3 regions of the Bacillus sp. MN7755 genome follow, and region 3 is predicted to be linked to each of the others. Evidence: predicted binding sites of a transcription regulator. Region 3 holds the regulator's gene; each other region holds the start of a gene.
What was found. The regulator NrdR, encoded in region 3, represses ribonucleotide reductase genes. The targets are predictions, from matches to a motif close to AACACNATATATNGTGTT.

Region 1: a site for NrdR is predicted at 1,684-1,701, ahead of nrdI (class Ib ribonucleoside-diphosphate reductase assembly flavoprotein NrdI). Genes of this name have one in related genera too.
Region 2: a site for NrdR is predicted at 2,064-2,081, ahead of ACYVEC_RS05790 (anaerobic ribonucleoside triphosphate reductase). Genes of this name have one in related genera too.

Annotation. Positions count from the first base shown of each region.
Region 1 covers NZ_BTRL01000008.1:380,269-383,555, forward strand. Annotated here, with positions in the region: gene ACYVEC_RS09025 (GNAT family N-acetyltransferase) at 1-490, opposite strand, end outside; gene ACYVEC_RS09030 (hypothetical protein) at 736-930, shown strand; gene ACYVEC_RS09035 (hypothetical protein) at 957-1,274, shown strand; gene nrdI (class Ib ribonucleoside-diphosphate reductase assembly flavoprotein NrdI) at 1,751-2,110, shown strand; partial or broken gene ACYVEC_RS09045 (ribonucleotide reductase N-terminal alpha domain-containing protein) at 2,097-3,224, shown strand.
Region 2 covers NZ_BTRL01000007.1:104,344-107,630, forward strand. Annotated here, with positions in the region: gene ACYVEC_RS05770 (glycosyl hydrolase family 18 protein) at 1-346, opposite strand, end outside; gene ACYVEC_RS05775 (acyl-CoA thioesterase) at 456-875, shown strand; gene ACYVEC_RS05780 (HesB/YadR/YfhF family protein) at 903-1,193, opposite strand; gene plsY (glycerol-3-phosphate 1-O-acyltransferase PlsY) at 1,302-1,898, opposite strand; gene ACYVEC_RS05790 (anaerobic ribonucleoside triphosphate reductase) at 2,124-3,287, shown strand, end outside.
Region 3 covers NZ_BTRL01000017.1:150,118-153,404, reverse strand. Annotated here, with positions in the region: gene ACYVEC_RS19995 (glyceraldehyde-3-phosphate dehydrogenase) at 1-382, shown strand, start outside; gene speD (adenosylmethionine decarboxylase) at 770-1,153, shown strand; gene nrdR (transcriptional regulator NrdR) at 1,439-1,900, shown strand; gene ACYVEC_RS19980 (replication initiation and membrane attachment family protein) at 2,053-3,287, shown strand, end outside.

The DNA of each region.
Region 1 (3,287 bases), on a different contig from region 3:
CTAGTTTTTCGTATAGTGAATAGGCACGTTTGTTTTCTAAATTAACAAGTAATGCGATTTTTTCATGTTCCTTTTCAGTTGCATGAATTTCAGCAGCTTCAATTAATTTAGAACCAATTCCTTTTCCACCATGTGCACTTGAAACTGATAATGTATCAATGTAATATTCATCAAGTTCAGCTTCTTTTTCTAACGTAATCGATTCATCTTTATGTAATTCTCTTAAGTGATGTACAATTGGTTCATCAAGCCTTGTTGCCTCACTACCGTGATAAGCGACAATAACTCCAACTGCACCCCCGTCTTGCTCATATACAAAACAGTTTTCATAGCTCAGTCGATTGCCCTCTTTTGAGAACCATGTTTCAAGTCCTAGTAATACTTCGGTCTCAACTGTGCTACCTGTGATTTTTTCAGCAATTTCGTGCAGAGCATTATACAATAAAGGAGCTATTGCCGTTGCATCTGTCTTTTTTGCTTTCCGAATCATAGTATCCCTCCTAATTCTATTTATATATTGTAGCATAGTGGTATGGAACTTTGCATAATTGAATGTCGAAATGTTTGATATAGAGAAGTAGCTATGTTAGTATATGATATTTAGTGGACATATAATAAAGAGATATCTTTTGAAAAATAATGAAAATGAAATGAAGGTATAGCATCTGGATAATTTTACAGTTGTTGACCTATAGAATATAAGATAAAATAAAATATTGCATAGAGGTGAAATACATGGATAAAGAATTAGCAAATACAATTTTGGATCAGCTGAAAAATGGTGAAATAAAGGAGTATGTTGTTACGAAAGATGTATTTTATACGTTCAGAGAAGTTGTAGTAAGTAGGGAAGACTTTAAACATATTATTGGGAACGCACAGCGCGGCGGACAAGTAATTTATACATATTCAGAAACGCCACGTTCGTAACTAGAAGAATATAGGGGAGGAGAATTATGGGCGATTTTAAACAAGGCATATTACCGCATTGGGATTATATGTGGAAAGATAGAGCCGGTAATCGATTTATGGGGATGGTTATGTATCCAGAGAAACGAAAGTGTTCGGCAAAAATGCTTCAGAAAATAAAAAGAGCATATGAAGAGGCTATAGAAATTAAAGTAACTGTACAAGTTCAACATACATATCAGTACGTAGAAGGAATGATTGTTTACTTTGATGAAGAAGCTCCTGTATGTACAATGATTGATAAAGATGAAAATCCACATCATATTTTTGTAAAAGATATTTTGCGTATTGAGCACTCTGAATAATCTTTTCATAAATAAGTTGAATTTCCATAATAATTATCTTTTTCTATAATAGTTATCTTTTAGTATGTAACGCGAACCGAAAGTATATGTATAATATTTAATAAAGTAAAATTGATAAATGTAATCGTTTTTTAGAACAGATTATCGTTTCCTGTCTGTTCTTTTTTGCGTGATGCTGGAGAAATATATTCCTCCAGCATTTGCCGTTTTATGACAAAATACATTGGAACCTTTTTTAAAAATAAGGTTAAATTCGTTGACAACTTTTTTGAAAAGCACTTTATTGACATGAGTTTTAGAATGTTGTTTCATAGTCATTGTATTGAAAAAAATCGACTGTCTTGTCGAAAAGTAAAAGTTAAAAAAAGAAAGAATTTATACATATATCTTGTGTCTTATTTTGAAACGTAATACAATATATAGAGAAATCAAGAACAACATATAGAGAATATAGATTGGAGAGGGAGGGGTCGGAAATGTTAGTTGCATATGATTCCATGACAGGAAACGTGAAGCGTTTCATCCACAAATTAAATATGCCGGCCGTTCAAATTGATGAAGATCTAGTAATAGATGAAGACTTTATTCTTATTACGTATACAACAGGTTTTGGCAATGTACCAGAACGTGTTTTAGACTTTTTAGAGCGCAATAATGAAAAATTAAAAGGCGTATCTGCAAGCGGCAATCGTAACTGGGGAGACATGTTCGGTGCAAGTGCTGACAAAATTTCTACTAAATATGAAGTGCCTATTGTATCAAAATTTGAGTTATCTGGAACAAATAACGATGTAGAATATTTTAAGGAAAGGGTGCGGGAGATTGCGACACATTGAACTGAATAATGAAATCACGCAAATGCAGGACGGTTTTTATCAGCTTCATAAGGATAAAGAGGCATTAGAAGTCTTTATGGAAGAAGCTAGAGAGAATACCGTTTCTTTTAATAGCGTGGCAGAGCGAATGGAGTATATGAAAGAACATGATTACTATTACAACGTTCTGGACGAGTATAGCTTGGAGGAAGTAGAAGAGGTATATAACATCGCTTATGGTGAAAACTTCGAGTTCCAATCTTATATGGCAGCATCTAAGTTCTACAAAGATTATGCGTTAAAAACGAATGATCAAAAACAATACTTAGAAAGCTATGAAGATCGTGTAGCAATTGTGTCATTATACTTAGGACGCGGTGATGTTGCGAAAGCAAAACAATTCGCAAGCATGATTGTCAAACAAAACTACCAACCAGCGACACCAACCTTTTTAAATGCGGGAAGAAGCAGAAGAGGAGAAATGGTGTCTTGTTTCTTGTTAGAGATGGATGATAGCTTAAATTCAATCGGCTTTAACATTAATACTGCAATGCAATTATCGAAAATCGGCGGAGGAGTAGCTTTAAACTTATCTAAGCTACGCGCACGTGGTGAGCAAATTAAAGGTATCGACAACGCTGCAAGTGGTGTAGTGCCCGTTATGAAATTGCTTGAAGATTCGTTTTCATATGCGAATCAACTTGGCCAACGAAAAGGTGCCGGTGCAGTATACTTAAACATTTTCCATTGGGATATTATTGAATTCCTTGATACAAAAAAAATAAATGCCGATGAGAAGAGCCGTATTCAGTCTCTATCAATCGGAATTATCGTTCCAAGTAAGTTCTTTGAGCTTGCTGAGAAAAACGAACCTTTCCATGTTTTCGCGCCTTATACGGTGTATAAAGAATACGGAAAGCATTTAGATGATATTGATATCGATGAAATGTACGATGAATTAATGAGCAATCCGAAAGTGAAGAAGAAGCCTCTAGATATTAGTGCGCGTGACATGCTTATTAAAATTGCTATGATTCAGCTTGAGTCTGGTTATCCGTACTTAATGTTTAAATCAAATGCAAATAACCAACATCCATTGAAGGATATTGGAACTGTGAAGATGTCGAACTTGTGTTAAATATGTAGCACCTTCTAGTAGAAATGCTAGTCGAAAACTCCGTTAAACGGGGAAAGCCTC
Region 2 (3,287 bases), on a different contig from region 3:
GAATTGTTGAAGGTTGTAAATAAGCGATGGATTCTACCGCTCGTTTTGTCCCTTTCGGTATATATAATTGCTGTCCAACATGGAGAATGGATTTTAAAGATAAGTTATTAACTTTAGCTAAACTAGCGAGAGGAACGTTATATGTCTGAGAGATTCGATATAGGCTATCGCCAGGCTGTACATAATAATTATTCCCTTTCGTATTCACGATCAGTGCCTGACCAACAACGAGTGTTTCAGCTGGATTTAATCCATTGTCTTTTACTATCTCGTCAGGTGTTGATCCATATTTTGATGCCAAGCTATATACGCTATCACCGCTACGAACAGTTACAATTTGAATCATATGCTTGCTCCTTTCAGTAAAAGATTCACTGTTTTTATTTTATTTTTGTTGTCACTGTATTATGATTAAATGTATGCAAGGCAGCAGAAGTGAAAGAAGGCGAATACATATGTTTGTAGCAGAACATGAAGTTGAAATCCGTTATGCGGAAACAGATCAAATGGGTGTTGTTTACCATTCAAACTATTTGGTGTGGCTTGAATTAGGTCGCACGAAACTTATACAAGATTTAGGTTTTTCATATGTTGAAATGGAGAAAGAGGGTATTATTTCTCCTGTGTTAGATTTGCAAATTTCATATCGTAAAGCGATGCGTTACGGTGAAAAAGCAATTGTGAAAACATGGGTGGACACTGTGAGCCCGCTTCGTGTGGTATATGGTTATGAAATATATAACGGCGAAGGTGAACTTTGTATTACCGCAAGTACGACGAATATTTGTGCGAAAAAAGAAGGGTTCAGGCCCGTATCATTTAAAAAGTTCTATCCTGAGTGGTATGCGAAATATGAGGAAATTAAGAAAAAATAAAAAAACGTGGCAGAAGCCACGTTTTTTCTATTTTTCATAATTAAATTGCGGGAAATCATCACCGTCGTTAAATGTAACAACTAAATTATGTCCATCGAAGAACCACTCATCATCGCTTTCAATAAAGAAGTTAATATCTTCTTCTTGAATTTGAACAGCAGGGTGTGCAGGGTCATCTTTACGAATACCTAAAGAAAGTCCTTTTTGCACAGTGCTGCAACCACCGTATTGTACGAAAAAGCGTAGTGTTTCACCTGATTGTAAGTTTAATTCGTTTTTATACCATTGTGCTGCTTCTTTTGTTACGGAAAGATTCATGTATAGTTCCTCCAAATTATGTTGCTTTTTCTTTAGTATAAAAAATAACGCAAAAAGACGCTATTAATATGCTTCACGTTTTCTTTTTGCGTTATGTGGGTTACGATCTTATTTTTGCTTTTTTGAAAAGTTTGCTTTCGGTTCAGTTTTATTTATAATTCGTCCAATATTTGCACGGTGTTTATAAATAACCATACCTGCTAATAAACACATCGCAATAATGAAGATTTTATCCCCGCTAACAATTGATGCGATAACGGCAACGACAGCTGTTACCATAGAAGAAAGTGATACGTATCTTGTTGTAAATAAAAGGCTGAAAAAGACAACAGCTAATATTGCAAAAACAACTGGTGAGTAGCATAAAAGCACGCCAGCAGAAGTTGCAACTGCTTTACCACCACGGAATTTCGCGAAAATCGGATACACATGTCCAAGAACAGCTGCTAATCCGAACCATAGTGGATGAACATCTAACCCGAAAATAATCGGTAGACTCGTTGCTAATGTACCTTTTAAAATGTCAGCAATTGTAACGATAAAACCTGCTTTTTTCCCTAGTGTGCGGAATGTATTTGTCCCGCCCAAATTACCGCTTCCATGCTCACGAATGTCAATTCCATAACCAATCTTTCCAACGACTAGTGCAAATGGGATCGAGCCAAGTAAGTAGGCAACGATAAATAAAAGATATGTAGTAACCATAAGTTCAGTCTCCTTTATTCAAATGTGTTGATAAAGGGTAAAAAGAGTTTTTCCCGTATATTGTACCATACATTTGTAAAGAGCACATTTCTTTTTTGTAAATGAAAAATTCATTATTTCGTGCAAAAAATTTCACAGGAATGTTACATTTCTCACAGAAACAATAAGACTATATGTAGTAACATTTTAATCAAAAGACAACAACATATTGGTGGAGGGTTATAAATGTTACAAAAAAATACACGTGGAGAAGAATTAATGAGAGTGTTTGAGACAATTGTCCACGGCAATGAACAAGATTTAATGCAAGAAAATGCAAATGTAGATGGCCGCTCTCCGATGGGAGTAATGGGAACGTTCGCATCTGAGAGTGCGAAATATTATGCAGTTGAAAATTTATTGTCAGATCAAGTGAAAAAAGCGATAAATCAAAATATATTATATCCACATGACTTAGATTTTTATGCGACTGGGACAACGACTTGTTCGCAAATTCCATTAGCGCAAATGCTTGCTAACGGTTTTCATACAGGACATGGCCATATGAGACAACCGCAAGACATTAAAAGTGCATTGGCTCTTTCGTCTATTATTTTTCAAGCGAATCAAAATATGCAGCATGGTGGTCAATCGTTTGCACTCTTTGATATTGATTTAGCTCCATATGTGAGAAAAACAGTAGAGAGACATAAGAAACGATTACAGTCATATCCGCTTACGAAAGAACAAATAGAAGAATTTGCATGGAAAGAAACAGAAAATGATACGTATCAGGCTTGTGAAGCGTTTATTCATAATTCAAATAGTATGCATAGTAGGGGCGGGGGACAAGTACCGTTTATTTCTATTAATTATGGAACAGATACATCAAAAGAGGGACGATTATTAGTTAGAGAGCTTTTAAAAGCGACACAAGCTGGTCTTGGTAAAGGGGAAACACCAATTTTTCCTATTCAAATTTTTAAAATGAAAAAAGGTTTGAACTTTGAAGAAAGTGATCCGAACTATGATTTATTTGAATTAGCGTTAGAAACAACGGCTGAAAGATTATTCCCTAACTTTTCATTTTTAGATGCGCCATTTAATGCAGTGCATTATGATGGACGACCGGAAAGTGAAGTATGTTACATGGGATGCCGTACTCGTGTTATGTCTAACATACATGGAGAAGAAACAGCGATTGGAAGAGGGAATTTATCATTTACGTCTATTAATTTAGTGAAATTAGCGTTAATTAGTGGTTCAAAAGAAGCGTTTTTTGAAGCGTTAAATTATTACTTAGATTTAGGGATTAAGCAATTATTAGAACGATTTGAGTACCAATGTACGAAGCGAGCTAGAGATTTTCGATTTTTATATTCACAAGGTGTATGGCGCGGAGGAGAAACG
Region 3 (3,287 bases):
AAAAGTTCTTCCACATTTAAACGGAAAACTTCATGGTATGGCACTTCGTGTACCAACACCAAACGTGTCTCTTGTTGACTTAGTAGTAGATGTGAAACGTGATGTGACAGTTGAAGCTATTAACGATGCATTCAAAACTGTTGCAAACGGTGCGTTAAAAGGCATTGTAGAATTCAGTGAAGAGCCTTTAGTATCTATTGACTTTAATACAAATACACACTCAGCTATTATTGATGGTTTATCTACAATGGTAATGGGTGATCGTAAAGTAAAAGTACTTGCTTGGTATGATAACGAGTGGGGCTACTCTCGTCGTGTTGTAGATCTTGTAACGTTAGTTGTTGACGAATTAGCGAAACAAAAAAATGTGCAACATATTTAAGTGAATAAGGGAGAGGGCAAGTGAATATTGCCCTCTCTTTTTTTAATTTTTTCTGAAAAGGAAAAAATTATATGAGTATATTTTGGAAAGTGGACATACCACGAAGCGTTGTTATTACTGTATTTGTGAATCATTTCTTTTTTTTAGGGAAAAGTAAAGAGGAAAATATGACAGAAAATCGAAAAAACTGTTGTTGCAAAATGAAAATAAACAAAGTATACTAACACTCGTAAACTTAAGAGCTGAGGTACGTAGTCACTACTTAAAGGGTTAGGACCTCTCTGGACTAACTTTCCCCCGTGGTAGTGGAGCAAGCCAAATTGCAAATTAGTTTTCAATTCGAACAGTTAGAATAAATTTACAAGGGGGAACTGTAGAATGGATACTATGGATACGATGGGTCGTCACGTAATCGCTGAACTTTGGGATTGCGATTTCGACAAGCTTAATGACATGCCGTATATTGAACAATTATTTGTGGATGCAGCACTAAGAGCTGGTGCTGAAGTGCGTGAGGTTGCTTTCCATAAATTTGCACCACAAGGTGTAAGTGGAGTAGTAATTATCTCGGAATCACATTTAACAATTCATAGCTTTCCGGAGCACGGTTACGCAAGTATTGATGTTTATACTTGTGGGGATCGTATTGATCCAAATGTTGCTGCAGAATATATTGCAGAAGGTTTAAACGCGAAAACGCGTGAGAGCATCGAGCTTCCTCGAGGCACTGGTAGCTTCGAAATTAAGCAGAGAGAAACAAAAGCTCTTTAAAAAAGAACATAATTGATTTAAAATGTAAAGAGGTGTATAATGCACCTCTTTTTTAGTTTATAAAAAAGGAAAAATATAACGTACTTGTTAGTTAGATAAACTGAGCTCTTACGAATAAGTTAGCACCCTATCTACCATCTTATTTTTGAAAACGGGATGATAAAATAATGCGCTTAAACTTAAAGTGGTAAGAGAGTTAGAATGAGTTATATAATATTGTATATATATTGTCAGATGAAGTAAGTTGAGAAAAAATAAAGAGTATAGTGTAAAGGAGTGAATATATTGCGTTGTCCATCCTGTTCTCATAATGGTACAAGAGTGTTAGATTCGCGTCCGGTAGACGAGGGGCGCTCTATTCGAAGAAGGAGAGAGTGTGAAAGTTGTTTAAGCCGCTTTACGACATTCGAAAGAGTAGAAGAGTCACCTCTTATCGTTGTAAAAAAAGAAGGCACACGAGAAGAGTTTAATAAAGAAAAGATTTTACGTGGCTTAATTAAAGCGTGCGAAAAAAGACCAGTATCTTTAAGGCAATTAGAAGAAGTAACTCAAAGTGTGGAACGTGAACTTCGTAATTTAGGTATATCAGAAGTGAAAAGTGATATGATAGGCGAAATTGTTATGGAAGAACTGCGTGATATTGATGATGTTGCTTACGTACGTTTTGCATCTGTATATCGCCAATTTAAAGATTTAAATGTATTTATTGAAGAATTAAAAGATATACTGCAAAAAGAAAGAGAGTAGAATCTGTATTGTATTCTCTTTACATACCGTAAGTAATGAGATAAGAGAGCTAGAAGCGAAAGCTAATAGCTCTTTTTCGCTAAGAAATTATATAATGAAGATAGAACGAATGAAGTAGAGGATAGATTGGATGAGAGAAAGGAAAAGCAAGAATGGAAAAACAGTCATGGATGGAGCTATTGCCAATTGATCGTTATAAAGTAAGTGCGAAAGGGTTACTGCATAATTACGACCGAAAAGTGTTAACGATGTTGTATCAGCCGTTAATAGGTAGTAGAGCGTTTAGCTTGTACATGACGCTATGGGGAGAGTTAGAGCAAGATCGTGTGTTTGGAAAAGAGAATACGCATCATTCCCTTATGGTGACTATGCAAATGCAGCTTCCCGAAATATATGAGGAACGGGTAAAGTTAGAGGCAATTGGGCTTTTGAAAGTATATATTAAGAAAGAAAAAGATATTCGAATGTTTATATACGAGCTGCAACCACCTTTATCGCCGAAACAGTTTTTTGATGATATTGTTTTAAGTATCTTTTTATACAATCGATTGAGTCGGACAAAATATAATCAAGTAAAGCAATATTTCTTAGAAGAAGAATTTGATTTTGTATCTTATGAAAATGTTACACGTTCTTTCAATGATGTGTTTGGTTCGTTTAATCCAGGTCAGCTTGAGCATGCGCAAGAAGATCTTCGTATTCCAAAAACGACAGCTATGCCAAGTAACGAGAAGGGGGACGCTCCGAAAGTTTGGAATGACTTCTTTGATTTCTCCTTATTTGTAGATGGCTTGTCCGCTCTTGTTCCTAAAAAGGCGATTACAGATCAAGTGCGGGAATGTGTCATTACGCTTGCTTACGTATACGGTGTAGATGTGTTATCGATGCAAAATATCGTTCTTGGTGCGGTGACAGAGATGCAGACAATTGATATTGAAAGGCTTAGAAAAGGAGCACGTGATTGGTATCAGTTCGAAAATGGTCAAGCGTTACCTGTATTAAGTGAAAGAGTACAGCCTCACGCTGCACGTATGATGAAAGAGAAAGAGCCCTCTACGCAAGAAGAGATGTTAATAAAACAGTTAGAGGAAATCTCACCAAAACAACTATTGAAAGAAATTTCTGGTGGTGCAGAGGCGACGAAGGCTGACTTGCAAATCGTTGAAGATGTAATGATCAATCAAAAGTTAACGCCAGGTGTTGTGAATGTACTTATTTATTACGTTATGCTACGCTCAGATATGAAACTTGCGAAAACGTATGTGGAGAAGATTGCAGGGCATTGGGCACGCAAAAAGGTCGGTACAGTAGCTGAAGCAATGGCGTTAGCGAAAGAAGAAAACCGTCAATATCAAGAATGGGCTGAGACGAAGAAGAAAGGCCGTAC